Regions from separate parts of the Aliivibrio thorii genome, predicted to be linked through region 1. Evidence: predicted binding sites of a transcription regulator. Region 1 holds the regulator's gene; each other region holds the start of a gene.

Region 1 (10,305 bases):
CATCTTTATTTAAGCGTGCCACATAACGTAATACCTTTTGTTCTCTTTGCGCTTTTTCTAAACGCTCAAGTAACTCATTATTAATTGACTCACCTTTTTCCAAGAACTCATCCAAGCTCACTTCTCTGAGTTCTACAGGAACGAGAGACTCTACTTTTACTTGAGTTGGTTCTATTTTCAATCCTGCCTCTCGAGCTAAAATGACAAGTTTTCTCATGACATCGGAGCCATCAAGATCGTGCCTTGGATCTGGTTCTGTTAATCCTTGTTGCCAAGCAAGATCCACTAACTCGGTAAATGGAACCTCACCATTATACTGTTGGAATAACCATGACAAGGTACCTGAAAATATACCCGATAATGCGACTATCTCATCACCACTTTCTCGTAAATCTCTTACTGTGTGGTTAATAGGAAGACCGGCACCAACAGTCGCGTTATATAGCCAATGACGACCTGTTTTTGTAAACGCATCAAGCACTGCTTGATATTCATGACTTGGTGCTGAACCTGCAACTTTATTCGCAGAAATAAGGTGTATGCCTTGCTCCGCAATTTTAGTGTACTGTTGTGATAGTTCAGGGCTTGCCGTTACATCTAATACAACAACATCATCATATCCTTGAATTGCGCCAATTTTTTCTATCCATTCAAAATGCTCATAGGCGGTAGCTTCATCATCAAATTTATCTACAATTGATGCACTGTCTAACCCATCAAAATCTAACCAGTGACGATGACGATCAACTACACCAATCAATGAAAATTGCATACCATGGCGCTTCTCAAGGTTACGTTTTTGCTCAGTAAAAAGAGATAACCATTGAGAGCCAATATTTCCATGCCCACATAACACAAGCCCAACTCTTTTTTGAGCTTGAAATAAATGTGTATGAATGGCGTTAATGATCGAGGCTGTATCTACTTTACGTAAAATTGCAACCAAACTTAGCCCTGACTCAGATTCACATACAAACTCTAATGGGCAATTTTTTAATTGATGATAGAAACCATGGCTATGAATGGCATTCCCAGTAACACCTGCGCCAACGGCCGCAACCATTGAATAGCCTTCTTTCAATTTAATTTCAGCATGTACCGCAGAGTTTTGTAGAACATCTAATGCTTCATTCACGACTTCAGAGGTATACGCCAATAAAAGTGTATATTGGTCATCTTGAACCTCTAATGCTAAAGGCTGCAACTGAGAGCGAGTCAGTAAAGAAAGTACTTCTTGCTTCACTCGTTCAAAATCCTGCCCACGCCCAAAACCTAATTGAATTAAATACACATCTTCTAATGAAGTAACAATTTTAGCCCCACGACCAGAAGCCAATACTCGTTCGATACGGGTTGAGCCTGATTCAGGTTGGTAACTGCAACGCAAGCTTAAATCAAGTGCACTTTGAGCAACAGGTTGTAGTGTTCGACTATGTAATACAGGGGCGGCTAATCGAGCTAATTCACTGGCTTCATCTAAACGAAGCAACGGCAATAAACAAGCATCTTCTACTTTACGAGGATCGGCACTGAATACGCCAGCAACATCACTCCAGATAGTTACACGAGAAACTTCAGCCAATGCACCAATAATTGTTGCTGAATAATCAGAACCATTACGGCCCAGCAATACCGTCTCACCGTTTTGATTACGAGCCATAAAACCGGTAATAACAAGTCGACCATGAGGATGTTGAACCATTTGCTCTTTAAATAATGGCCACGATAGTGCGCGATCAATTTCTGGCTGACATCCTCGTTCAGCTCTTAAAAAAGAACGAGAGTCCAAAGGTGCCGCTTGCAAATCAATTTGATTTAAATAAGCAGAAAGTAATCGAGATGACCATACTTCACCATGACCAAGAATGTCGGCTTGTTGGATGTCCGTTAAAGGCGCGTGTAATTTTCCAATAGCAATAAGTTCCTCATGAAGAGTATCAAGTAAAGGCGCTGCACTTTCAGGAGTTAATAAGTCTGAAATTAAACCTTGTTGATATTGACGTAAAGACTCCAAGACATCATGAGCTAAGCGGCCATCTTTTGATAAACCATCAATCCACTCTAAAATCCTGTTAGTCGTGTTACCTGCAGCAGAAACAACCACTAAGTCATGATCGTTTGAATACTCTTTTAAAATGGTTGCGACACGGCGATAACATTCAGGGTCAGCAAGGCTACTCCCCCCAAACTTATGTAACTGACGTGGTACTAATCCTGTCATTACTTCACCTCAGCAGAGATAAGGAAGGCTTGCTTAAGATCCGCAATCAAATCGCGGCTGTCTTCTAACCCAACAGAAATACGTAACAGTGTTGGAGCTAATCCCGCTTCTGCTTGTGCTTCATCTGACATCGCTCGGTGAGTCATGGTGCCAGGGTGTGCAATCAAACTTTCTACACCACCAAGAGATTCGGCTAACGAGAAATATTTTAGCTCTTTTACAAAGACCTTAAGCTGCTCTAGTGAACCATTTAACTCAAAACTTAACATGGCACCAAACCCTGCTTGCTGACGCTTTGCAATCTCATGCCCTGGATGCTCAGGTAAGCTTGGATGATAAATTGTGCCGACTAACTCTTGCTCTTGGAGACATTTAAGTACCTCCATCGCATTTTCTTCATGTACACGCATACGAGCACCAAGCGTACGAATACCACGTAAAGTTAGGTAGCTATCAAAAGCCGTTCCCGTAGCTCCAATACAGTTTCCCCACCATGCAAAGTCATCTGCGTGCTCTTGAGTTTTAGCTATCAATACGCCACCAACCACATCAGAGTGACCGTTAATGTATTTAGTTGTCGAATGAAGGACAAAATCAGCACCCAATGTTAGAGGTTGTTGTAGTACAGGAGAAAGGAAGGTGTTATCTACCGCAACCAAAGTCCCTACTTTTGCTGCTTTTTGACAAATTTCAGCAATATCCACCACTCGAACCAATGGGTTAGATGGCGTCTCTAATAGGATAAGTTTTGGTTTTTTTGCAAGAGCTGAATCAAGTGCTTCAGTATTTGATTGGTCAACAAATAAAGTTTGGAAATCACCTTTGTTCGCACGTGTATTAAACAAACGATAAGTACCACCATAACAATCATGAGGTGCCACAATAAGATCATCCGGACCAAGTAAAGCCGATACCATAAGGTTAAGAGCAGCAGTTCCGCAGTTTGTAACGACAGCCCCAGCACCACACTCTAAATCAGATAAAGTGGTTTCGAGTTGCGTACGAGTTGGGTTTCCTGAGCGAGCATAATCATACTTAGGAACATCACCAAACTCAGAAAAGCTATAATTGGTAGATAAGTAGATAGGAGGCACAACCGCGTTATGTTGTGAGTCAGTTTCGATGCCGGTACGGACAGCAATAGTTGCAGGTTTTCTCTCGCTCATAATTTCCCTTCCAAACTGCTAGGCAGTGGTCTGATACCAATTACCTGAATGAGATATAAAGCAGTAATTTTCTACTCTTCCATTCAAGATGACTGATATAATCTAATCCATAAGTTATATTCTTCTACTTTACCATCACAAAATGAGACGTCAATACTTCTAGACGTCTATATATCTTTGCTTATAGCCGTAAATATCGCTAGAATTAGCCTATCCTATTTTAAACAACAATAATTCAGAACGAAGGTGAGCAATGGCTGATTGGAATGGTGACTATTTAAGTCCTTATGCCGAGCATGGTAAAAAAAGTGAACAGGTAAAAAAAATTACCGTGTCAATTCCAACGAAGGTACTACAAATTCTTACCGATGAGCGTACTCGTCGCCAAGTAAGTAACCTACGTCACGCAACAAACAGTGAATTATTATGTGAAGCGTTTCTTCACGCTTACACAGGCCAACCTTTACCTACAGATGAAGACTTACGTAAAGATCGCCCTGATGATATTCCCGCAGAAGCTAAAGCTTTAATGACCGCAATGGGCATTGAATTCGAAGCATTTGATGACGAGTAAGTAACTCTTCACCTCCTCCTGCTGCCTCCTCCTTTTTTTAAATAAATTAGGAGGATTACATTTTTATTTGCTTATTAAATAATCACAGTGCCCTACTATAATTATAAAGGACTTACTGTGAAAAATAACATGGCAAAAACAGCGATAGCGCTCGCTATTACCTCTCTATTGAGCGCCTGTAGCTCAACCTCAGAAACAACACAAATAACCTCTACCTATCAATGCAATCCTCAAATGATGGAAGAAAGTAATCATTTACGCATCTATCAAATCATGGTGGAAAGCTTTGTTGATGGTGATAACAGCATTGGTCATGACACAGGTTACGGCCCGAGTCATCATAATGGTGATCTACAAGGGATCATTGATTCATTAGATTACATTCAATCATTAGGTATGAACGCCATTTGGATGACGCCTATTTTTGAATCAGCACCAATTGAAGGCCAAGACCATTGGGCTGATAAGCTGGATGCAACTGGCTATTTCGCGACTGATTTCTTCAAAATTGATCCTCGCTTTGGCACATTAGAAAAAGCAAAAGAATTAGTAGAAGAAGCTCATAAACGCGGAATGTATGTCTTATTTGATGGTGTATTTGGTCACCATAAAGAAGGCCTCATTAAGCCATCACGATCAGGCTTACTACCGAGTGGCAACAATAACCCAGTTGATTACCCTGAGAGTGAAGACTTTTACTCTGAAGTCGCCACTTATTGGATATCCGAATTAAAGATTGATGGCTGGCGATTAGATCAAGCTTACCAAGTCCCTACTGAATCTTGGATAAACATTAGAAAAGCCGTTGATACCGCATCACAAAACACGACGTATATTAATAATAAAGGCGAACAAGTTAACCCGCTCGGTTATATGGTGGCAGAGATATGGAATAACGAAAACTACATTACAGAAACAGGTTATGGAGAAGAAAGAAATCCAGCATTATGCTCTGCATTCGATTTTCCTTTGCGTTTTCGAGTTACAGAAACCTTTGCGGTAAATGAAAGTAATGTAGGGAATAAAGGTGGCGATTGGCTTAATGAGGGAATGCAAATGCATGAACTTTATCCTTCTCATGCCACTCCAAATCTAATGCTAGGAAACCATGATGTCGTCCGTTTTGGTGATTTATTACAACGAGGAGAAATAGCAGACCCTAGTGATAAAGACTATTGGATCCGACACAAAGCAGCTCTTTCATTTCAAGCAGCTTATACCGGCCCTATCACGCTTTATTATGGAGATGAAATTGGCGATCAAGTCGATGGTTTTGCTAATCAAGAAAATAAAGATACTTGCGCCATCAAAGGATTATGTGATGACCATATCGCTCGGTCATCCGCCAAAATAGATGGCCTTACTGCAACACTAACACCTGACCAACTTAACTTAAAAAACTACGTCTCAGAGTTAATGACTTTACGTATTGAAAACCCAGCATTATCGGAAGGCGTTAGAACCAATATCATTGCAAATAAAGCGGTATATATAGACCATAAACAAACAGAGAATAATGCAATTATATTTATGGTTAGCACTCAAGAGCAAAGCCAAACGCTTTCCCTTAAAGCTGAACAGATAGCGTCAAAAGGTAATTTAGTCGATTTATTAACAGGCCAAATATTTAGCCCTAACGAAGGTGTATATACAATTCCTCTATCTAACTTTGAAAGCCGATTTTTAAAGATAGAAGAACCAAATGCAGCAGGTCCTAAAGCAACAACAAAAGAAATAGCTCTGTATGGCAGTGGTTTTATGGCTCAGTGTGATAATCCGACGATATCTGATACTAACGCCCCAATAAAAGAGACGTTATATCTCGTGGGTGATTTCTCTGATTCTCGCTGGGGTCATAAAGAACCTAGAGCCTATCAATACAAAGGGAATGACACCTATCAAGTTATGATAAACGAAAAACGAGGCCCTTATAAAATGCAATACGCAACTAAAGATTGGGCTTCACAGTATACAGCCAATGGTTTATCTCCGAAATTAGGGCAAAACAATACGTTGATTACCAGTGGTTACGGGCAAGATACTGCAATCTACCTTCCAGAAGATGGTAATTATGTATGGAGCTTAGAATTTACTCCTCAAGGGGAGCCTAAATCAATGATGGTTTCGAAGTGTAAATAGCGAATAGAAACTGAACTATTTCTAGCTAATGAGGTCTATTATTAGCTAGCTCACATTTCTGCTTATTTCCTATTTTCTTTACTTTCCCTGTTTCTGCATTATTTCCCATTTCAAAATATCTTCCTACGTGATTTCTCTCTCATAAATAAATCTAATCCCACCTACCAAGTGTGATTTTTATCAACAGAAGACCTCCTATCTAATTCTCTCATCCCTCAGTCTACGCCCTCCCCTTTATAAAAGAAGGAGGATTTCAACCTCGTCATTTATTTTTAATCTGTCCCTCGTTCAATAACGACGACGATGTTTACTTTGCTTCCCTACACTGCCTTAGTTAAGTAAATATTTTCAAATCAAAATATCCTTTAAAAAGGAAATAGGATTTTAAGATGAAAATAAATAAATACACATTACTTGCTGCCGCTGTTTCTACAGCATTACTTTCAGGTGCTGCATTCGCTGAAACAGACCTTGCATTAGATGTTATCTCTGGTGATGAAGCTGCACCTAAAGTTGAAAAAGTTAATGGCACAGATGTATTAACAGATGGTTGGGAAGTACACGGTTACGCATCTATGAACTTCCGTATGGTAGATGGCGAAACAGTAGATACTGAATTTGGTAAACCAGATTACAAAACAGCAGGTACTCATGGAAAAAGTACTAACCAAGTTGAATTCGTAATCAAAAAACACACCGAGCACGCAAATGGTGTTTGGTCTGACTTTGTTGTACGTTCTGAATACGGTAATGGTAACTCTTACGCTTATTCATCTCCTGGTAGCCAAAAAGACAACACAACAGCACAATTTGAAATCAAAGAAACTTTTGTTGAGATTGGCGGGCTATCATACTTAGGCGAAGATACGTCTATTTGGGGTGGTCAACGTTATCTAAACCGTTCTGCAAGTGCTCTATCTGGCGAGTTCTGGAAACAATCATCAGGTGTTGGTGCTGGTATTCAAACTAAAATCGCAGGTAACACGGCAGGTTTTGCAATTGTAGCAGCGGATACCGATCGTGATATTAATAACGGCCCAGGTACCGACGGGCGACAAACACTAACATCTCATGATTTATACTATTACGGTGTTGATGTTGGCTTTGGTAGCCTAGATTTTGATTTCAAATACATCACTCAAGCTAACGTTCAAGATGATGACGGCATCGGTGCTTCTATCACATTAAACTCTAGCTACTACGGCTTAGATGGCTGGTCACAAACTGCTATCGCTTACGGTAAAGGCGCAGCTCAAAACCGTGGTGTTAACTTTGGTAGCTGGTCTGGCGGCGATGATCATGCTGAATCCATCTTCTTTACCTCAGGTGGTGTAGTAAACATTTCAGAAAACTGGCAAATGGGCTCTGAAGTCACTTACTTTGCTGCTTTAGATGAACTATTTGGTGCTAAAGATCTGAAACGTTATATCGTTGCAGCGCGTCCATCATACAAAGTAAATGATAACCTACGCTTAGAAGCGACTGGTTCTTATGCTCACGAAGAAGGTGCTGAAGGTTACTGGGGACGCACAGGCGATGATCTGAAGAGTGATATTATTAACGTTGAATTAGCGGCAGCATTTACAGTAAACGCTGATTACTTTGGTCGTCCACAAATCAAACCATACGTGAGTTACATTACAGCTGACGATGAAGCAAGTGCTAAACAAATTGGCATTAAAGATGGTAAATCAGAAACAATTATCGGTGTTCACACTGAAATCTGGTTCTAACTGAGTTAAAGTGACAGGCAGCCCACTCGGCTGCCTTTTTGCGTTTATTTACCTATTCATGGAGAGTATTGATGAACACCAAAAAATTATTACTTAGCTTACTTATCGGTCTCTCTTTGACTGCATGTTCTTCAACCCAAACAATACAACAACCAATAGAACCTCTGGCAAACACTCAAGTCTGTTGTAGTGATTTTTCTCAATACCCTTGGATACCACTAGCAACAACAGAAGAGATCGATTTTCAATTAGATAAAGACTCACCTATTGGCCATTTTTCTAATGGAAACAGCTATTTTAATGCCTTTAAATTATCCGACCGTTCAGGAAAAGTACAATTACGTCTTTCAAGTTTAATGATTAATGACTCGGTTGTTGCTCCTAAACTCATTGCTCTCGATCATGAGTTTAACGTTGTAAATACAACAAGTTTAGACCAATTTGATATTAAACCATCCGATGCGTTTACTCGTACTCAGTTTCAATTAAATTTCGATCTTGATGCAACTAAAACGCCTTATTTTATTATTTATTCCGCAGAGAGTTATTTAGGCCAATCAATAAAAGTAAAACACCCAGCAAGGATAAGAGCTGAAGAATTAGGCGAAGCAATGCCAATAGTGACAGACCCAACCTATACTTATAAGCGTTTTGGAAAACTAAAACTATCAGTAAAAACACTGTCTCTGCAGGCCTATAAGGCACCTGAGCAGCAAGCAAAACCTGTGGCTGCTATAGCCCAACCTGAGACTCAAACGTTTTACCAAAACGCAATTATCGAAGCCGTAAATAAAAATGACATTACTAAAGCGCTTGCCTTATTGGAAGAAGCAAAAGCATTAGGAATTAAAGGTGCTGACACTGTTTTTGTTAACGCATTAGAAAATAAAAATAATCCCCCAAGAAAAAAGGCTTCCTCATCAATGATGTAGGAAGCCTTTTTTATGCTCTAAAGAAAATAAAAAACGACTTACGCTTCCATGTAATTCTCTGGCATTTCAATACGAGCAACGCCTGAATCAACCGCTGCTTGTGCTACTGCTTTAGCAACGCGAGGAAGTAAGCGAGGATCCATTGGTTTAGGAATGATGTAACCTTTACCAAACTCTAATGAATCAACACCCGCTGCTTTTAATACTTCAGTTGGTACTGGCTCTTTTGTTAACTGGCGAATAGCTTCAACAGCAGCCAACTTCATTTCATCGTTAATCACGCTTGCACGGACATCTAATGCGCCACGGAAAATGAATGGGAAACAAAGCACATTGTTTACTTGGTTCGGGTAATCAGAACGCCCCGTACCCATGATCAAATCATCACGCACTTCATGTGCAAGCTCTGGCTTGATTTCTGGATCAGGGTTTGAACATGCAAATACAACCGGCTTGTCAGCCATTAATTTTAGAGCTTCTGGTGGTAATAGGTTCGGACCTGATACCCCTAAAAATAAATCTGCACCTTCAATAACATCTTCAAGCGTACGCTTATCGGTGTTATTAGCAAAACGTTGTTTATATTCATTAATATCATCACGACGAGTGTGAATTACGCCTTTACGATCCAACATATAGATCTTCTCACGCATTGCACCACACTTAATCAGCTGCTCCATACACGCAACGGCCGCAGCACCAGCACCAAGACAAACAATGATTGCATCTTCTAACTTTTTGCCTTGCAGCTCGATCGCATTCAACATACCCGCTGCCGTCACAATCGCTGTACCATGTTGGTCATCATGAAATACAGGTACATCGCAACGCTCAATTAGACGACGTTCAATCTCAAAACAGTCAGGAGCTTTGATATCTTCTAGGTTAATACCACCAAACGTGTCAGCAATATTCGCAACCGTATCAACAAATTCATCTATTGTGCGGTGCTTTACTTCAATATCAATAGAGTCTAGGCCTGCAAAGCGCTTAAAAAGTAATGATTTACCTTCCATTACAGGTTTTGAAGCCAAAGGACCTAAATTACCTAAACCAAGAATTGCAGTGCCGTTTGAAATAACTGCAACCATGTTACCTTTAGATGTGTACTTATAAACATCATCTGGATTTTTTGCGATTTCACGTACTGGCTCAGCAACACCAGGACTGTACGCCAGTGCTAGATCTTCTGCGGTGTTTGCAGGCTTAGTCAGTGCTATTTCAATTTTACCCGGCGTTGGGTAAGCGTGATAATGGAGAGCTTGTTCGCGAAAATCTTCAGACATGGCGGTTTTCCTGAATGCTAATAATTATAGGAGGATTGTTTCAAAACAGTGAATAGTATAATAGTTGATCTAGCTCAAACTTCATAGTCCTCACTTACAGATCGTACCAACAAAAACGTGGCCTTTAATGAAGGATATTATTCCTTTATTTAAAACAAGAAAGTGATATTTCTCTGCATTTCAAGCATAAAAAAAGGAGCCCTATAGGACTCCTCTTTTATCGGAAATTGGTAATTATTTCTTAGAACCAATTG
Region 2 (10,305 bases), 610 kb from region 1:
AAGAAAGGTAAAATCGCATAGTAAGAAGGAGCGTTTACTTCCATTGCAGAAATATCTACTTTTTCCATTGGCGTATTTTCTTTCTTATCTAGGTATTTATTCCAGAAGAAAGCCGCCGCTGCCATTACAATGATTGCACAGATTGAAACAGGTAATACCGTCTCAACTGCAAATGTATGTAGAGGAAGGCCAGATTTTTCTGCTGCAACAATAACGTCACCAGAAGTAGGAGAAAGAATGATTGCCGCTGGAGAGGCACAAACGGCTACTGCTGCTGGGCGAGAAATACCCATTGCTGTCATCATTGGGAATAGTGTTGCCATTAATAGCACACCAAGACCCGTTGCTGAACTCACTGCAAGAGACATTAAACACGCCACGATATAAGCAGCAACCAGCAAAACATAAGGTGATTTAATAAATGCTAATGGTTTAGAAAACTGTTTTACAACCACATTGTTTGCGCCAATGTGAGTCATGTAAGAAGCAAAACCACAAAGTAGCATGATCTGCATACCTAGGCCGCCCCCACGATATTGCAGCATATATTTCACGTACTCTAACGCATCAGTTAGTAAGTTACCTGTCGCGGTTACTTTTGCTGGTAGAACGGTATGACCTAATAAGCCAGCAATAATAAGTAGTGCCAAACCAGCAGTGAGTAGTACGCCAGCGGCTTTATATCCTTTTACGATAAAGTAACCGACCAAAACGGTAATTACTAAACCAATCATTAACTCCAACATGGAATTTCCCTCTAATTAAAATATTAAAATACAAAAATTGTGTAACTTATCTACATATTCTTACACATTTCGTAATAGAAACTTACCTAATTTTCACCTGTAGCACATCTGCTACTTAGCACCATCATGATCTAAAACAAATAAAAAATAATTCTGTTAATAAGATGATACTTAACTGTTGTTCTTGTTGCGAGGAAAGGATAACGAGTTGAAAATTAATAAGCTGAAATTTGAGAACTTAACATAAGTTGGTTCTTTTTTGAGCACTACTAGACGAAGTAAAAATAGCGTTTATACTATCGTCATTCTACTATTTAGCATTCTAAAATCCGGCCATAATTATGTTCTTTCAAACCTTACAATATATTCTTATTCCAGCTCTTTTAGGGGCGCAAATATTATTAACGATCATTTTGCATAAAGGGGATATTTGCCCAGGTCAACGAGGTCGTATACATAAATGGTTGCCAGTGTTGATTCTAGGCTGGTGTGTTATTGCCGGTGTAGGTATGACTTACGCTTCAATTTTTGCGATTAATTTTGTTCCTGCCATCGCCATTGCTGGTTTTTACTTAAGTGTTAAAACGGGTAAAACGCGTGATAAAGGCCCCTTAATAGTTATGGCGCTTGCGAATGGTTTTGCTGCAGCAAGTTTTGTTAATTTAGCTTTGGGTTCAGGTTCATTTACGCAATTATTTTTTGCTGTTACTGGCCCATTCTTATTTGGGGCATTATTAGCGCATCTTCTATTAACTCTAGCGAGAACTCGCTTGCAGGCGTTTCATAAATTATTACCTATTAGTGGAATAGTGAGTGGGATAGTTATGTCGGTTATCTTGTTATGTCAGACATTAAGTATTCATGAAATCTTCTTGGACCGAATGGCCGTTAAGCTCGGTATTGCGTTAAGTTTGATGTTAGTAAGTATTGGTTTTTGGAGTTTTCACTTATTCAAACAGCAAGCCGTGAAGTGGCAAAATCTAGCGTTAGCAAGCGTAATTATGGCTATTTCTGGTTATTATCAATTTCAGTTGTTTTTTGTGATGTAGTCCACGCATTCATTCTTAAAACTGGTCTACTCTAAGTATGTCTCTTAAGCAACATGGAGGGTGAAGATTGGATTTAAGTAATGCTCACGGACTAGAAAGTGGAATTCTACTCGGCATAATTAATGAAAAATTGCGATTGGAATGTCACAGTCTAGAAGAATTATCTAGTATGTATGAGCTTGATACACAAGGAGTTCAAGACAAGCTCAGTGGCTTGGGTTATCAATATGACCCATTAACGAATCAATTTAAAAATAAATAGGTTTTTTAATACACGCAATAGAAAACACACTTCGTTTAAGTCATTTTAATTCCATCTAAATGACTCTGGCTCTGCTGTTTCGCAGTAGAGAAAAATGCTTGTAAATATTTTTTATCATGTTCGCTGTCTCTAACGGCAGCGAACAATCTTCGCCATAAACCTTTCCCTAGCGGTTTACTCTCAATTAAGCCTTGTCTTGAAAACTCACTGATAGCCCAATTAGGTAATGCTGCAACCCCCAAACCTGCTGACACCATTTGTATTAACATGAGTGTGTTCTCTGCTTGTTTCCATTTTGCTGGTTCTACATTGTTTGGCGATAGGAAATGTTTTACTACATCTAAACGCTGTTTTTGTACGGGGTAAGTCAGCATAGTTTGATCGAGTAAGTCCTCTGGTTCTATATATTCTTTATTGGCAAGCGGGTGGTTAGTTGCCATTACTAGGCGCATTTCGAAATCAAACAACGGCTCATAATGAACTTCTCCGCGAGGTTGGATATCAGAGGTAATAACGAGATCTAAATCGCCATTAACCAAGGCTGGTAAAGGCTCAAACCCAAAACCCGATGAAAAGTCCAACTCTACTTCTGGCCAACCCACTTGATATTCTTTAATCGCAGGCATTAACCATTGAAAGCAAGAATGGCATTCAATCGCCATGTGCAGTCGTCCGTGTAAATCTTCTTTTAAACTAGCAATATCATATTCAGCTCTGGCCATTTTCGGCAAAATATCATCCGCTAGCTTTAATAATATCTCCCCTTCTGATGTGAATTTTACAGGACGAGTTTTGCGTAAAAAAACATGGTTACCAAGTCGAGCTTCAAAATCTTTCAATTGATGAGAAAGCGCTGATTGAGTTAAATGGAGTGCATTGGCTGTTGCGGTTAATGAGCCAGTGTCACGTAATGTAGTTAAGGTTTTTAGGTGTTTTAATTCAATCATTACTGTACCTCAAGGTCCGTTTGAGTAAGTTCAACAATCTTCACAGTAAAGTGAAAAGGCCATAAAGTAAACATCTAGACGGCTAAATAAAATTAGTGCATTTAAATAAAATCTAGCTTAGTTGAAATAAATTCATAATCAAAATGAAGTATTCGACGTTGTAGATAGTTCGAAAAAAGGTCATTGTTTAGCCATCCAAACGGCTAAGGGAATTAGACAAATGACAACAAAATTAAACAATACAGTAGGAAAAACAGTCACTCATATTTTAGGTTATCCACGAGTCGGTGCTCAACGAGAATTAAAATTTGCTCAGGAAAAATATTGGCGTGGCGAGATAGAACAAAAAGAATTACTGGCCGTGGGCAGTGAGCTACGTCAGCGCCATTGGCAAGATCAATCCACATCAGGGTTAGATTTTGTTACTGCGGGTGATTTTGCTTGGTACGATCATGTATTAACCACAAGTTTACTTTTAGGTCACGTGCCTGCTCGTCACAATAACGGATTTCCTGATTTAGATACCTTATTTAAAGTGGGGCGTGGTCAATCTCAAAACAGCTGTGGTTGTGGTGAAGCAGCGTCGGATATGACTAAGTGGTTCAATACTAATTACCATTACATCGTGCCAGAATTTTCTAAAAACGATAAATTTAATGTCAGTTGGTCACAACTTTTTGATGAAATTGCTGAAGCACAAAAGCAAGGCCATAACGTTAAGCCGGTGTTACTAGGGCCGCTTAGCTACCTTTGGTTAGGTAAAGAAGTGAATGACGAGGAAGTAGAGCAAGGGTTCGATCGTCTGTCTCTTCTGCCTCGCTTGTTGACGGCTTATCAAGCTATTTTCTCTAAATTAAATGCATTAGGTGTTGAATGGGTTCAAATTGATGAGCCAATTCTGGCACTAGAGCTACCAAAAGCATGGGCTGATTCATTCAAATTGGCTTATCAAGTGATTCAAAGTGACGTGAAATTACTCTTAACAACGTATTTTGATGGCGTTGAGCATCATTTAGATAAAATCACAAAACTTGCGGTAAATGGTTTACATATTGATATTTCTGCCGATCCACACCAGTTAGATGCAATAGTGAGTGCATTGCCAAAAGAGTGGGTACTATCCGTAGGTGCGGTTAATGGGCGCAATGTATGGCGTGCAGATTTAGAACGTTTGCATGAAAAGCTTCAACCAATAAAAGAAGCCTTGGGTGATAAGTTATGGATCGCAAGTTCATGTTCATTGCTGCATAGTCCGGTTGATTTAGAACAAGAAACAGAATTATCACAAGAAACGACACAGTGGTTTGCGTTTGCAAAACAAAAGCTAAAAGAAGTGACTTTGTTAGGTAGTGCACTGGATGGAAATCAAAATGCAATCTTAGCGTGTCATCAATACAGTCAGCCATTGCGTGAACGTGAGACAGCAGAGCACATTAATAAGCCTGCGGTACAGCAACGTTTAGCGGCAATTACTCCAGCATTAGCAGAGCGAGTAGATGGGTATTCAGTTCGAGCGCAACACCAAGCGGAAAAATTGGGTTTACCATTATTACCAACGACAACGATTGGTTCATTCCCACAAACCTCTGATATTCGTCAACAGCGCAGCGCGTATCGTGCAGGTAAATTAAACGAACAAGATTATGTTGCAGCAATGAAAGGTCATATTTCTGATGCAGTTGAGCGTCAAGAGCGTTTAGATTTGGATGTATTAGTGCATGGTGAAGCAGAACGTAATGACATGGTGGAATATTTTGCCGAGAACTTAAATGGTTTTCAAGCAACACGATTTGGTTGGGTTCAAAGCTATGGCTCACGTTGTGTTAAACCGGCTATCGTGGTGGCAGATATTGAGCGTGAAGCTCCAATTACAGTCAATTGGACTCAGTACGCACAGTCTCTAACAACCAAACAAATGAAAGGCATGCTAACAGGTCCTGTAACGATTCTTGGTTGGACGTTCCCACGTGAAGACATTACTCGTAAAGAAATCGCACAGCAATTAGCTCTGGTATTACGTGATGAGGTTTCTGATCTTCAGCAAGCGGGTATTAATATTATTCAAATTGATGAGCCAGCAATTCGTGAAGGATTACCAATTAAAAAGAGCGATCAAAAAGCGTACTTAGATTGGGCTGTTGAAGCGTTTAAGATCTCAGCGGCAAGTGCGAAATCAGAAACTCAAATTCATACTCACATGTGTTACAGCGAGTTTAATGAGATTATCGAATCAGTGGCGGCGTTAGATGCAGATGTGATCACGATTGAAACCTCTCGTTCAAACATGGAATTATTGAAAGCGTTTGAAGACTTTAATTATCCAAATGAGATTGGACCGGGTGTTTATGATATTCATTCACCAAATATTCCAAGTGAAGAGTGGATCATTGATTTAATTGAAACGGCAGCAGCGAAAGTTCCTGTAGAGCGTTTATGGGTGAACCCAGATTGTGGTTTGAAAACACGAAACTGGAAAGAAACAGAAGCAGCACTAGAGAATATGGTCAAAGCTGCGAAAGCATTACGTAAAAAATTACAGGTAAATGCTGCTTAACTTGACATAATCTACTTATAGTTAGTGTGCATTTACACTAAACGAATAAAGCGAAACCTTTTCATTTAAGGGTTTCGCTTTTTATTTATGTAAACTAACGAGTTGTAATCCAAAGTGCATGGATCATACCTGGGAACCAGAAAAGAATGGTAAGAACGATATTAATTAAGAAATCTTTTCCTGCTCCCTTTGCAAAAAAAACACCGACAGGAGGGAGTAAAACACAAAGAATGATTAAAACGAGTTTGTTCATAAATAGATCCTTTTTTTTGTTAACTAAATGTATTCCATTTATTTATTATGAGTGGCTATTGTTATATATCAACAAGTCATTCGTTTTTTTTAGGGAAAGTTTTACAAGTAAGGCGTTATTGTTATTTATGAATAAAAAAATTAACAGCACAGAGGATGAATAGAATTGTTAATTGTTAAAAAGAATGATTATCTATTTATATTAAAAATAGATGCTATAAAATACCTCGCAACTAATTAAGCTATTTTAAAGTTGTTTTAGGTCTCTTTTATGAAAAAAGTTCTCGTTATTTCTCACTCTCAAAGTGGACAATTAGCAAAATTTGTAGACTTAGCAACGGCTCATCTACGCCAAGCTGATTCAATTCAAGTCGATTATCATTGTGTTGAACCCGTTAAAAAATATCCATATCCTTGGTCGTTTTACCCCTTTTTTGATGCTTTTCCTGAAGCGATCTATATGAACGGTTGTGAAGTTAAACCTGCTGAGAATCTAGAAGAAGAGTATGACTTAATTATTTTGGGTTATACAGTATGGTTTTTGTCCCCTTCAATTCCAATTACTGGTTTTTTACAAACCTCACAAGCCAAGACTCTGATTAAAGGTAAACCTGTTGTTACTTTTATTGCCTGTCGTGATATGTGGGTAATGGCGCAAGAAAAAATGAAAACAGTTATTGCCGATCTAGGTGGAACACTAATTGATAATGCAGTATTAACCGATCAGGGCGGTTCAATTTATGCCTTCATTACTACTCCTCGTTGGTTGCTTACCGGTAAAAAAGATCCATTTTTGATATTTCCAACGGCAGGCGTTTCTGAACAAGACTTACAAGAGAGTGAGCGTTTTGGACATCGCCTTGTTAATGCATTAGAAAATGATCTAGAAAAGAAAAAAGAACCATTACTTAAAAACCTGAATGCAGTGACAGTAAATGGGAAGCTGATTGGTTCTGAAAAAATAGCAACACGTTCATTTATGGTATGGGGGAAACTGATTCAAAAGTCAGGAAAACCAGGCTCTTTTCCACGTAAAATTGTTATTACTATTTATGCTACTTTTCTTGCGCTCATGGTCTTGACATTAGTGCCGATAAACTTATTAGTGAAGAAATTAATTTCTCCTTTTAGAAAAAAAGCAGTAGAAGAAAGTATTACCTATTACGAAAAACCGTCAGGACGTTAGAATGAATAACAAAGTATACATTAACGATATTCAGGCTTTTTTGCCTAATGATGCCGTTGGTAATAAAGAAATCGAAAACGTCCTTGGGCAAGTGGGCTTACGTCCTTCTCGTGCAAAAAATCTCATTTTGCGATCCAACAAAATTAAGCAGCGCTATTATGCAATTAATCCTACAACAGGTGAAACGACGCATACGAATACTGAGCTTACAGCAGAAGCGATTAGAAAATTATCGTCATCTTCCTTTGATATTAATTCCACTGAGTTGTTAGCTTGTGGTACGACGATTGCGGATCAAATTTTACCAAATCATGCCCTAATGGTGCACGGTGAACTAGGGAGCCCTAGCTGTGAAGTGATAGCGACATCAGGCATCTGTTTGTCCGGTACCATGTCATTAAAATATGGTTATATGTCGATCTTGAGTGGTCAAAGTAGTAACGCGATAGTTACTGGTTCGGAAAATGCGTCAGCTATGATGCGTGCTAACAAGTTTGAAGCGGAAATTGAAACCGTTGTTGATGAGCTAGAACGCCAACCTGAAATCGCGTTTGAGAAAGACTTCTTACGTTGGATGTTAAGTGATGGTGCGGGTGCCGCTTTACTGACTTCTCAGCCAAATCCCGATTCAATCTCACTTGAAATTGAATGGATGATGCAAAAATCGTATGCCAATGAGCTTGATGCTTGTATGTATGCCGGTTGTGATAAACAAGCGAATGGTCGTTTAAAAGGCTGGCGTGAGTATGAATCTCAAGAATGGTTAGCTCAATCTATTTTCTCTGTTAAGCAAGACGTAAAACAACTTAACGAAAACATTGTTGAATATACGGTGACTAAACCACTAAAAGAGCTAGTTGAGCAAGGTAAAGTGAAGGCTGATGAAATCACCTATTTTGTACCTCATTACTCGTCTGGTTATTTCCGTGATCGTTTATACCAAGGAATGCTTGATGCCGACTGTGATATTCCACAAGAGCGTTGGTTTACTAACTTACCAAGTAAGGGTAACACGGGATCTGCATCAATTTATATTATGTTAGAAGAGCTGTTCCATTCTGGTGAGTTAAAAGTGGGTGACACATTATTGTGTTACGTACCTGAGAGTGGACGATTCTCTACTGCATTTATGCAATTAAAGGTCGTGTAATGGAAGCTAAAAAAGTACCGCAAGATAACATCTCAACCTACGCTAATAATGCGAAAGCCGTGTATGCCACTGATGAAAATGGCGAGTACTCAGTGGTCGCGTCTACCGGTTGGGAAGTCGAAGAAGAAGTCACAAAGCAAGCCTTAAATGAATTTGAACGACAAGCACAAGTAGCGTATGACTTGGTAAGAACAGGAGAAAAGTCCTCTTTGTATTATCATATGTTTGCTCAGCGTATGGATTTAATGGTGTTAGCGCAATCCGTTGGTTGGTTTCAATGGCGAGTTAAACGTCATTTTTCACCATCGGTGTTTGCTAAGTTATCGCCAGCTAAGCTTTCGGCCTATAGTGATGCATTAGGTATTTCAGTTAAGCAATTAACGAAATTACCTAACCTTTCGAATAAAAAATAAATAAAGCGTGTTTATGACCACTACCTTGAAAAAAAATAATACTCAGTTTCAACATAAACACTATGCACACTGCGAGAGCGGTGTCATGTCTTCGATGCTTACTCATCATGGCCTGCCATTATCAGAGCCAATGGTGTTTGGTTTATCAAGTGCTTTAGTGTTTGCTTATCTTCCGTTTGTGAAACTCAGCGGCATGCCATTGATTGCCTATCGTTCGATGCCTAAATCCATTATGAAAGGATTACAAAAAAGCATCGGTTTGAAAATGAAGTTAGAGAAATTTTCAAAACCAGAGCAAGGCACCAAGCGATTAGATGAGTTACTGGAACAAGGTAAAATCGTTGGAGCACAAACGTCAGTATTTTGGTTACCGTACTTTCCTGAAGAGATGCGTTTCCATTTCAATGCGCATAATTTGATCATAGTAGGCAAAAAACATGGTAGCTATAAGATCAGTGATCCTGTTTTTGAGCACTTAGTTGAAGCCGAAGAGAAAGCGCTACAAAAAGCACGCTTTGTGAAAGGGGTAATGGCACCCAAAGGGTCATTGTATTACCCAACGCATATTCCAACGTCGATTGATTACCCTAGTGTGATTGAAAAAAGCATTAAGAAAACCGCTAAAACGATGTTGAAAACACCGGTCCCTATTGCGGGCTTAAAAGGGATGCATTTTCTAGCAAAACATATTCGCCAGTTAGAAAATAAAGACGAGCATTATGCCAAGTTATTTTTAGGTCATATCATTCGTATGCAAGAAGAGATTGGTACCGGTGGTGCAGGTTTTCGTTATATCTACGCATCTTTTTTACAAGAAGCGTCAGAGCTAATTAATAACGAAAAACTAAAAACCGCTTCTATTGAGATGACGGCGATTGGTGATGAATGGCGTGAGTTTGCATTGTTAATAGCCAAAGCGATCCGTCCTCGAAATAAAAAAGCCATTGAATTTGATATTATTGCAGCAAAATTAGAATCAGTTGCCGAGCAAGAAAAGCAGCTGTACTTATCATTAATGCGAGCGTTTTAATGATCAAAATTAGTGGCTTAAATAAATCCTATGGTAACAAGAAAGCGTTAGATAACTTAACGCTCTCCATTCCCTTAAATAGTATTTATGGTTTGCTCGGTCCTAACGGAGCAGGAAAAACCACGTTGATCTCCATTTTAAATGGCTTAGTATCGTTTGATTCTGGGGAGGTCTCTTTTTTTGATTTACCGTTAAAAAAGAATCTAAATGCTATTCGTCAGCGCTGCTCTTTGATCCCTCAAAGCTTGGCTTTTTATGAGAATTTAAGTGTAAAAGAGAACTTAAACTTCTTTGCTGGTGTGCAAAAAATAAAAGGCAAAACCTTAAAAGATAATTTAGCGTATGCGGTAGAAACGAATCGCCTTGCAGCCATGATGGATCAAAAATCATCAACCTTATCTGGCGGTCAAAAACGCCGTTTAAATATAGCGATTGGTTTGTTAAATAACCCTGATGTTCTGTTTTTTGATGAGCCGACAGTGGGGATTGATCCTGAGTCTCGTAATGAAATTTTAGATACAATTAAGGCCTATAAGTCAGATAATAAAACCGTTATTTACACTTCACATTACATGCCTGAAATTGAAAAAATTTGTGATGAAGTGGCAATTATGAATGCAGGGCAAGTGGTGAAACAAGGTTCAATTTCATCAATGGTAAATAACGAAGAAAGCCAACAAGTCATTATCGAGCTCTATCCTAATTCTTCGACTCAA
Region 3 (10,305 bases), 260 kb from region 1:
AGTTGAAGAGTATTAATTACCTCATAGAAATAACTCAGCGTAATAAATAATAAAGCCCCAGCAATATAAGTGTTGGGGCTTTTCTTTTAATAACGTCGTTTAATCTCGTTTTTCATTTTCTTGTAAAGTATGAAATCCTGACCAAATTCGGTTAAATGTGGTTATCCAACATAAAGTCGAATATACATACGCAATGATGATAAAGTGAGTAGGGAATAAGCAAAATAAAACAAAGCAACCAATGGTTTCAGTTCCCTCGGTTAAGCCGCTTATGTAGTAGAGAGATTTGTTTTTATAGACGGGATTATCGATATTTCGTTTTCCAGCCATGATTGCAAAAGCCAAAAAACTACTTCCTGTCCCTATGAAAGAAAATATTAATAACGCACCTGCAATGGCATTCTGCTCTGGATTGGCCAGAATAAAACCAAATGGAATAAGGGAGTAAAAAAGAAAATCCAGACTGATATCTAAAAAACCACCAGAATCTGTTATTCCTGTGATTCGAGCTAAAGCCCCATCTAAGCCATCGCAAATCCGATTTAACAAAATAAAAACCAGTGCGATATTATATTCTTGAAATAGTAATGCAGGAAAAGCTAAAAGCCCTAAAGCAAAACCAAATAGGGTCGTTTGATTCGCTGTTACCCCTAATTTATGTAAGCCAGTTGCCGCTATTGATAGGGTTTTTTTTATTATTTGAATACTGAATTTATCAAGCATTGTTTATCTCCATAGGCCAAAGGAATGTTTGGCTCTCTTTTGGAATATCGTCAATATCATGAGTTACTAGTAGTGTTGGAATGTTGGCTTCTATTAATTGTTCAAAGACCCAATCTCGAAACTGAATGCGCAAGGCTTTATCTAGCTTACTAAAAGGTTCATCCAATAAAGCGACATCAGGTTTAGCTAATAACATTCTAACTAAACTGATCCTAGCACGTTGCCCACCAGATATTTGGTTTGGAAATACAGTGGCTAATGAGTCTAATTGAACATTTTTAAGTGCATTGATTGCATCAACCTTACGTTGAGATCCTTTTATTTTATCTGGTAATGCAAAGGCAAGGTTTTCCCAAATACATAAATGAGGAAAAAGAAGATCTTCTTGAAATAAAATCCCGACTTTTCGTTCGTGAGAAGCGATTTTATTAATTGTTTTATTGTTAACTTCAATGCTACCTGAATAGTTAAAGTCACCGCTTAAATGGCCTGCAATCACGTTTAATAAGGTCGATTTACCACAACCACTTGGTCCCATGACACTAAGTATTTCTCCTTTATTGATAGATAGAGAACAATTACTTAGTAAAGGCGTGCCGTTATGAGTGAGAATGCTGAGATTTTGTATTGATAGGCTCATTACCCGTCACTTTCCTTGTTGTTAGGTTTAGATGAGGACGATAAGAATAGAATCGTCCAATGAAGATCGTCAAGCTGAAGAAAATAAATGGCAATAGTGCCTGCCATAACCCATAGAGTGCAGTAATTCGACGATCAAATCCGCTTGAAAGAGCGACGGCTTCTGTCGTTAATGTCATTATTCGGCCTGCTCCTAGCATTTGTGTTGGTAAATATTGTGCGAGGCTAACACTTATGCCTATAGCCCATGCATATAACATTGCGGGCAATAATAAAGGCAGTTTTATTTTTATCCAGCAATGCCATGGTGATTTTCCAAGACTTAACCCTGTTTGGGTCAGTCGTTGATCAAAACTGCGCCATGGCCCATCTAATGCGAGAAATATATAAGGGAAAGAAAAAAACACATGCGCCCAAATAACCCAAAACCAATAAGAATCACTCGAGAAATAGAGCGCACTGACCTGAAGACCAAATAATAATGAGAGTTGAGGGACTAACATTGGAATAGCGATTAATAGAGAAGGAATATGCCATCTGTATTTAATTTTAAACTCATGCCCAAGTAAGGCAAAGGCAAGAGCTATTGTGGCAGAGATAATTGCGATAATAACGCTATCTGTAATAACTGGCAGTAGAGTTCCCCATTCACTATTCCAAAAACGAAAAGTAAATGTGCTTGGTAAGAGATCTGGGAAGCGCCAACGTTGTGCAACACTCCAAAGTACCATTACAGGTAATGATAGAGCGACGATACTTGCAACAGCAGTAAAAAAAGCTAAGCCAGGGAGGCGAAGTCCCATGCGTCCAGATATTTGCCAATGACGACAGTAGGTTGTAATTCCCCACTCTAGAAAACGATGAAAAGCTATGAGTAAAAAGCAAATAACAAGGAGTATGATAGCCCCTGCACCTGCTCTAGGCTGTAATTGAATATCAGGATCACTAAACCATTGCCACACTAATACTGCAAATGTGGGTGGGTTAGTTGCCCCTATAATTAAGCTTACATCAACCACTGATACGCTATAGGCAATCACCGCTAATAGCGGAAATCGTATTTTTTTAAGCCATTGTGGAAATATACATTTCCACCATATTTGGTGACGTTGATACCCTAGGCTTGTTGCTATTTTTGCCGTTTGATCGACATTGAGTTGTTGCATAATAGAAATGCTCATTAAAAGAAGAAAAGGCACTTCTTTAATAATCAAAACTAAAATAAGTCCGACATTAATGGCGTCATTAATAATTACGGGAAAATCAAAATCTCCGACAGGGTTAAGTAGTCTTGCAGCTATTCCTGTTGGTGAAAAGAGAAAAGCGAACCCAATAGCAAAAGCGACATGAGGCATAGCAAGAAGTGGAGATAGTAAAGGTTCTATTTTTTTCCAAACAGATAATTGCCATGTACTTTGTAGAATTATAAAAGTAATCAAACAAGAGATAAGCGTACTGATAAAGGCACTGCTTATTGTTAAGGAGATGGAGTGCCAAATACCACTCCATTCAAAGACAGATATATATCCATTGAAAGATAAGGTATCTAGACCAATTGGGGGCATATAGCTTAAAGATGCACTTAAAATTCCGAGGATCCCAGGAAGGAGCGGAAGAATGCAAACCATGATAAGTAAAATATAAAAAAATGGTAATATCATGGTCTTGTTAGTAATACCTATATTAAAAATAAGCGAATAGTAGTGAAATAAGATTATGTACTATCACTGATAATGTATTGAATAAGACAAAAAGTAAACTAATTAGTTCATTTTTAGTGAGGTGCTAGTTTTGATAATTCCCTTTATTACCAATATCAAAATGAAGAGGCATTCTCCATTTCTGAATGGCTAAAAAAAGAAAAATCACACCAGATAGAGCTAAGCATATTAATGCAATAAGCCATACCTCCATCGCTAACATCAGTGTAGCGATACATAATAGAAATGGTACAAGCCTTAATCCCATCACTTTAAAACAGAATGATTCCTTTAAGGCTATGCCAGAAAAAGTAACAAAAATAAACCCAACAGGAAGCCAAAAGAAACGGCTGTCATCTAATAAGCTTAATAGTACTAATCCTATCCAAGCTGACCAGGTAATGAGCATTCTTATTTTCTTATCATAAACATGTAAATTTGCAGCACTCATTGCGGCGGAAAGAGCAAGAGTTATAAAAGTAAATTCTTTTAATGAGCCATCAATTAATACCAACGAAATATCATCGGCAATAGCAAGGCTACTTAGAAATAGAGTTAGAGAAAATAACGTAATGCCCAATCGGTAGGTAATAACGCTGATTTTATCTAGAGAATCTAATATCTCAATATGTTCTGTATTTGCCATATTTAAGTACTCAAGGTAGATATTCTATTATTAACTTTAGCATGCTTAGTGAATGTTTATTGTGTGAATTTCGTTGTAAATGTTTAATTTTAATGTTGCTCGTAAGGGGTTACTTTTCATGTTTGTAATTATTTGCTGTCAATATTTTTCTAGGAAGTAAAAATTAGTGATTTGTATCACATAAAAGATGATTTTAAATCTGCGCTATGTATACTCCTTCCCCCAATACAAGCCGTCACATGGAACAGTGAATGACCCCAAGGATTAGGACCAGCTACTGTTAAACAGCTTGTAAAGGAACCCAAATGAACATCTTTTTATATAATGTTATTCCTTCCTCTTGGAGTAACTACTTTATACCTTTATCGTCATCCTCTATGGCGAGTCCTTTCGTTTCTTCATCTTTACCTCAATCTATTAAATAGGCATTATTATGACCATTTTATTTAGCCTTATAGGCATGTGTGCGCTTATCTTTTGTGCATGGGTATTTTCAGAGAAGCGTTCAGCTATCAATTGGAAAACCGTTCTAAGAGCTCTTTTTTTACAATTCTCTTTCGCTGCTCTTGTTCTTTATTTTCCTTGGGGACAAGCAGCGCTAGCAGCTCTTAGTAGTGGGGTTTCTAGTTTATTAGGTTTTGCGGATGAAGGTATTGCATTTTTATTCGGTGACTTAGCTTCAAATGGTTTTATCTTCGCAATTCGTGTCTTACCAATCATCATCTTCTTTAGTGCTTTAATTTCTGCTTTATATTATTTAGGCATCATGCAAAAAGTCATTGCTGTTTTAGGTGGTGCAATTCAAAAATTCCTGGGTACAAGTAAAGTTGAGTCATTAGTTGCTACTGGTAATATCTTTTTATCTCAAGGTGAATCTCCTCTACTTATTCGTCCATTCTTACCTCAAATGACTCGCTCAGAATTGTTTGCAGTAATGGCGGGTGGTATGGCATCGGTTGCAGGTAGTGTACTTGGTGGTTATGCAGGTTTAGGTGTTGAGCTTAAATATTTAATTGCAGCAAGCTTTATGGCTGCACCAGGCAGTTTATTGATGGCTAAGATTTTAGTCCCAGAACAAGAAACGCCAGTTGATCAACATGAATTAACTATTGATAGAAGTGAACAAAGTAACGTTATTGATGCATTAGCAAGTGGTGCAATGAATGGTATGAAAATCGCAGTAGCGGTAGGTACTATGTTGATCGCATTTGTTAGTGTGATTGCTATGCTAAACAGCGGCTTAGAAATGGTTGCTGAATGGTTTGGTTTTGCTGGCGTAACATTACAAACTGTTTTTGGTTACTTGTTTGCACCAGTAGCTTGGATTATTGGTATTCCAAAAGCTGAAATGGTGATGGCTGGTTCTTATATCGGTCAAAAAGTAATATTGAACGAGTTCGTTGCATTTATTGATTTTGTTCAACATAAAGATCAACTATCAGCATACAGTCAAGTGATTATCACATTTGCACTATGTGGTTTTGCGAACGTAAGTTCTATCGCGGTTCAGTTAGGCTCAATTGGTGTTATGGCACCAGAGCGTCGTGCTGAAGTTGCAAATATGGGTTTTAAAGCGGTACTGGCAGGTACGTTAGCAAACCTTATGAGTGCATGTTTAGCGGGATTATTCTTTAGCTTGTCGTTGTAATCATTTAACTTCAAGTTAAAAATAAAAAGCCCATGCTGTATGAAAATACGTATGGGCTTTTGTTTAAAAATATGAGGTCAAATTAGCCGATGACAATTTGGCCTAATACATAACCAACCATACAGGCAGAAATGACTCCGATTAAACCTACTGACATAAATGAATGGTTAAAGTAGTACTTACCAATCTTGGTGGTTCCTGAGCTATCAAAGTTAACTGTTGCAATGTCTGATGGGTAATTTGGAATAAAGAAGTAACCATAAACGGCAGGCATTAAACCAATCACTAAGGCTGGCTCTAACCCTAAAGCCAGACCAACAGGTAGCATCATACGAGCCGTTGCTGCTTGAGAGTTTACAACTACCGATACAATGAATAGTGCCAAAGCAAATGTCCATGGGTGAAGTGTCACCATATCGACAATGCCCGCCCTAAATTGAGGCATCGCATATTGGAAGTAAGTATCAGACATCCAAGCGATACCGAAGATAGCTATCGCTGCCACCATACCTGATTTAAATACCACACCATTAGGCACGTCACGAGGATCGGTTTTCGTCGCTAATAGAATCACACCACCAAACGCTAACATCATCATTTGGATCACAACAGACATTTTGATCGGAGCGCCACCTTCAATGATAGTTCTTACTTCTGGCCACATAGCGATAACGACGATAGAAACAATTGCCCCTAGGAAGATAAGTACCGCATTACGTGCTTTAGTTGGTAGTTGTTCATCTAAAGAGGTTGATGTTGTATTTAAGATTTTTTCACGCCAGACAGGATCTTTTAAGCGTGCTTGGTATTCTTCATCATCTTCCAGTTCTTTACCACGACGCAAGCTGTAAAGTGCCAACATTAATGTACCAAACAAGGTAGAAGGCACAGTTACCATTAAAATCGACATTAAGGTAATTGATGCGTCAATATCGACTAATTGTGCAAGATAGTAAACTACTGCAGCTGAAAGTGGAGAAGCCGTAATTGCAATTTGAGAAGCGACAGATGCCGCTGCCATTGGACGCTCGGGGCGGATACCATTTTTTAGTGCCACATCACCAATGATTGGCATAATTGAATACACTGCATGGCCTGTACCTAGTAGAAATGTCATTGCATAAGTAACAAATGGTGCAATGATGGTAACGCGTTTAGGGTTCTTTCTTAAGATCCGTTCAGCCACTTGTAGCATGTATTTCAAACCACCTGCGGCTTCTAATATAGAGGCACAAGTAACAACGGCTAAAATGATTAACATTACGGTGACGGGAGGAGAGGTTGGAGGCATTTTGAAGATAAAGACTTCAATAACTAAACCAATTCCAGAGACGACCCCTAAGCCTATCCCACCAAATCGAGACCCGATATAGAGTACGAGTAACAAAAAGAGAAATTCAAAATACAACATAGAACCACCTGCATTAATGCAATTATAATTAAAATCAACTACAGACATTAATACCTTATATTTCATGGGGTTTAATTGAGCGAGTTCTCATTTAGATTGTTGTTGGTTTTATAAATAGAGGCTTGGTTGATCTGAATTAAATGAAAGGTCATTTTTTATCAAAAAAAGAAAAAATGGGCGCTACCTATCGGATTGTATTAGCTATCATATGTTGGGGTTTGGGTATTAACTAAGAGCTAATACCCAAAATTAGATTAATCTCGAGTGAAGTTTTGTTCTGAGAAATGGTCAAGATCGTATGGTGTTTGTTGGTAAACACAGTAGTTTAGCCAATTAGAAAACAGTAAATGACCATGACTGCGCCACGTTGCTTTTGGCGAGATCTCTGGGTTGTCATTAGGATAGTAATTTACTGGAATAGTTGGTTCCATACCTTCACCTAAATCACGAATGTATTCATTATGTAGAGTGAAAGAATCGTATTCAGGGTGACCTGTTACAAAGACATTTCGTTTGTCTTTGGTTGAGGCTAAGTAGACACCTGCTTGTTCAGACGTTGCTAGAATATCTAAGTCAGTATGTTCGCTCAAATATTTGGCTGAGAAATCAGCGTAACGAGAGTGAGGTGCTAAAAATTGATCATCAAAACCACGTAAAATAGGATGGTGTTGATCAAGGTTATCATGCTTATACACACCGGATAATTTTTCTTTACGAGTACGTTTTGGTAAATCATAAAGTAACTTTAATCCTGCTTGTGCAGCCCAACAGACATATAAACTTGAAGTCACATGATCTTTTGCCCATGTCATAATCGTTTGTAAGTGATCCCAATAAATCACATCTTCAAACTGGACTAAGCCTAGAGGGGCACCGGTAATGATCAATCCATCAAAATTACGATTCTTAATGCCTTCAAACTGGCGATAAAAGGTATCTAAATGTTCTGTTGGTGTATTTTTACTGGTGCGATTATCAATACGTAATAGCTCAACATCCACTTGTAATGGGCTATTTGATAGCAAACGTAAAAATTGAGTTTCAGTTTCAATCTTCTTTGGCATTAAATTTAAAATGATGACTTTTAGAGGACGAATGGCTTGCGTGGTGGCACGGGATTCTTGCATGATGAAAATATTTTCTTCACGCAATACTTCTGCAGCGGGGAGTTGGTCTGGTATTTTTATTGGCACAACTTATCCTTAAGTTATTTTTAATCTGTAGCATTCTATACGTCTATACCCCTAAACTACCTCATTATGAATAGAGTGTCGATACAAGAAAGGACACCAACGTATCCTTTTCTTTTTCTTTAATAAGAAGAACTCAATTACCCTAGGGTTTTAAAAAGAGTCTTCGAGCCAATTAAGCTGACTTATAACGTATTTTAAATGTGTTCAATGAAAGCTTATTTCGTGGAAGCTTTGCTAATAAAATACCACTAAGTAGTGGAAACAACATCATTAATGACTGATCTGAAATAACCGCCCCAGAAGTAAGTGCAGAGAGACTTAAAGCAACTAATGGAAAAATTAAAAAGCAGATTGAAGCTGTAAATGGTGTTGAAATTTGTCCTAATTTAAAATAAGCCACAATGCCACCAACGCTAGCAAACACACCTAAATAGACGACAGCCATAAGTGATGATGGTGAAAATGTTTGAACCGTAATATTTTCAAATGCAAATGAAGTGATAAATAGTAGCAATGAAGCGATAAAGCTAGGGATAGCGTTGTAAGTAATTACTTGAATATCTTTGCAGTGTTTCTGAACCATGACATACATTATTGCATGAATGATGACAGCTAAAGCCAATGCTCCAGATCCGATTAATAAATTATTACCTCCAATGCTCAATTCATTCGATAAGATTAGATATAAGCTCGCCACTGAAATAAATAGACCTGCAAATTGGTGAGGTGACAGTCTAAGTCCTAAAAATAGTGTTGATGTGATCATGACAGCAATTGGCATGTTAGCAAAAATGATAGACGCTAGACCTGAAGATATATACATCTCACCCGCTATCATTAACGTAAATGGGATGGCGAAATAGAAAACAGCGATAATAACCACCCATTTATTTTTTCCTTGTGGAAAGAATAACGGTTGGTTAAATACCTTTGAAAGTAAAATAAGAATCGGTGAAGCAATTAGAAAACGTAAAGCCGTTGAAAAAATTGGCGGTATACTTTCTACTGCTACTTCCATTGCAAGCCATGTTGTTCCCCAGATAAAACACACTGAGCAAAAAAGAATCAGAGAAAGGTATTTCTTATCCATATTAAGTTCCATTATATATTATTGACATTTATTTGTTTTTTATGCGTGCTGTTGCAACAAGATTAAGAGGGAATATACGTGCTTTACGGGAGGATAACTTACTTATTTGAATCTTATAATTGTCTTTTTATAGAAAATTTTTCTCTTATTACTGCTTTACGATGTCTATATGTTATTTTTACCCCTTGTTTAATTAGATCTTTCTAAATTTGAATTTGTTAAATTAGCTAGTACTAAATAACCATTGACTAATGTATTGTGTTTAGTATGCTTATCTTTTAATTATCAATGAAGGTAAAGGTTTGTAATGGGGATAGTAATTCCATGGGGGTCCTTATTTGGCGGTATACTGTTAGGTGTCTCGGCGACTTTACTGCTTTTACTCAATGGTAAAATAGCAGGGATCAGTGGTGTATTAACTGGTGTGATCATGCCTAAGAATCAGGATTATGTATGGCGTGTATTATTCATTGTTGGAATGATCTGTGGTGGTGTGATTGGAACTTACTTTCTCGGTGCAGAAGTGCCAAGTGAATATTCAACGACACCCGGATTGCTAATTATTGCAGGAATACTCGTAGGCATTGGAACAAGATTAGGTAACGGTTGTACAAGTGGTCATGGAATTTGTGGTATTGGACGGTTGTCGATACGTTCTATAACGGCGACAGCTATCTTTATGTGTGTTGCCGCGATTACTGTTTTTATTCGCCTCCATCTTCTTTAAATAAGGCAGATTATGACTACTTTATTATTTCGTATCGTTTCGTTATTTTCAGGGCTTTTATTTGGTATAGGTATGGTGATATCTGGTATGGCGGATCCTCAAAAAGTGACTGGCTTTCTTGATATTACAGGGCTATGGGATCCAAGCTTAATGTTTGTGATGGGAGGTGCATTACTCATCTTTATGCCTGCGTATTTTTTATTGATAAAACCTAAAGAGAAACCAATAAATGCAGAAGAATTTTGTTTATCAAGCAATACTCAAATAGATAAACGATTAGTTATTGGTGCTGCTATTTTTGGTTTAGGTTGGGGGATTGCTGGTGTATGTCCAGGGCCTGCGGTATCTAGTTTTGCTTTAGGTAATATGGATGTCATTGTTTTCTTCATTGCCATGATGGCAGGGTTAGCTATTACACATAAAGTGAGCCTGCGAAAATAAAATAATAGCAGTTCATTTGTAAAACAAGGCGTTCATAATAAAAATGAGCGCCTTTTTATATTTGGCTAGCAAATATAGAGGTTAGTT

The links. Region 1 encodes MetJ, which represses methionine synthesis genes. Its sites were predicted from a motif close to TTAGACNTNTANANGTCTAA; they were not measured.
Region 2: a site for MetJ is predicted at 3,071-3,090, ahead of metE (5-methyltetrahydropteroyltriglutamate--homocysteine S-methyltransferase). Genes of this name have one in related genera too.
Region 3: a site for MetJ is predicted at 7,996-8,015, ahead of metA (homoserine O-acetyltransferase MetA). Genes of this name have one in related genera too.

The regions. Positions count from the first base shown of each region.
Region 1 is NZ_CM170654.1:318,108-328,412, reverse strand. It holds gene AC2IP4_RS01525 (bifunctional aspartate kinase/homoserine dehydrogenase II) at 1-2,221, opposite strand, end outside; gene AC2IP4_RS01520 (O-succinylhomoserine (thiol)-lyase) at 2,221-3,387, opposite strand; gene metJ (met regulon transcriptional regulator MetJ) at 3,641-3,961, shown strand; gene AC2IP4_RS01510 (alpha-amylase family glycosyl hydrolase) at 4,091-6,100, shown strand; gene AC2IP4_RS01505 (carbohydrate porin) at 6,490-7,833, shown strand; gene AC2IP4_RS01500 (MalM family protein) at 7,905-8,765, shown strand; gene AC2IP4_RS01495 (malic enzyme-like NAD(P)-binding protein) at 8,804-10,051, opposite strand; gene rpmE (50S ribosomal protein L31) at 10,286-10,305, opposite strand, start outside.
Region 2 is NZ_CM170654.1:927,545-937,849, forward strand. It holds gene dcuC (anaerobic C4-dicarboxylate transporter DcuC) at 1-746, opposite strand, end outside; gene AC2IP4_RS04220 (hypothetical protein) at 1,088-1,795, shown strand; gene AC2IP4_RS04225 (DUF4250 domain-containing protein) at 1,863-2,057, shown strand; gene AC2IP4_RS04230 (LysR substrate-binding domain-containing protein) at 2,093-3,004, opposite strand; gene metE (5-methyltetrahydropteroyltriglutamate--homocysteine S-methyltransferase) at 3,225-5,558, shown strand; gene AC2IP4_RS04240 (YqaE/Pmp3 family membrane protein) at 5,653-5,811, opposite strand; gene AC2IP4_RS04245 (dialkylresorcinol condensing enzyme) at 6,082-6,996, shown strand; gene AC2IP4_RS04250 (beta-ketoacyl-ACP synthase III) at 6,998-8,146, shown strand; gene AC2IP4_RS04255 (DarG family dialkylresorcinol biosynthesis protein) at 8,146-8,559, shown strand; gene darH (BtrH-related acyltransferase DarH) at 8,645-9,589, shown strand; gene AC2IP4_RS04265 (ABC transporter ATP-binding protein) at 9,589-10,305, shown strand, end outside.
Region 3 is NZ_CM170654.1:575,373-585,677, forward strand. It holds gene rpoS (RNA polymerase sigma factor RpoS) at 1-16, shown strand, start outside; gene AC2IP4_RS02530 (CDP-alcohol phosphatidyltransferase family protein) at 100-723, opposite strand; gene AC2IP4_RS02535 (ATP-binding cassette domain-containing protein) at 716-1,363, opposite strand; gene AC2IP4_RS02540 (ABC transporter permease) at 1,323-3,020, opposite strand; gene AC2IP4_RS02545 (DUF2301 domain-containing membrane protein) at 3,148-3,708, opposite strand; gene AC2IP4_RS02550 (NupC/NupG family nucleoside CNT transporter) at 4,142-5,356, shown strand; gene AC2IP4_RS02555 (anaerobic C4-dicarboxylate transporter) at 5,439-6,767, opposite strand; gene metA (homoserine O-acetyltransferase MetA) at 7,022-7,960, opposite strand; gene AC2IP4_RS02565 (DMT family transporter) at 8,133-9,050, opposite strand; gene AC2IP4_RS02570 (YeeE/YedE family protein) at 9,358-9,777, shown strand; gene AC2IP4_RS02575 (DUF6691 family protein) at 9,790-10,218, shown strand; gene AC2IP4_RS02580 (VOC family protein) at 10,300-10,305, opposite strand, start outside.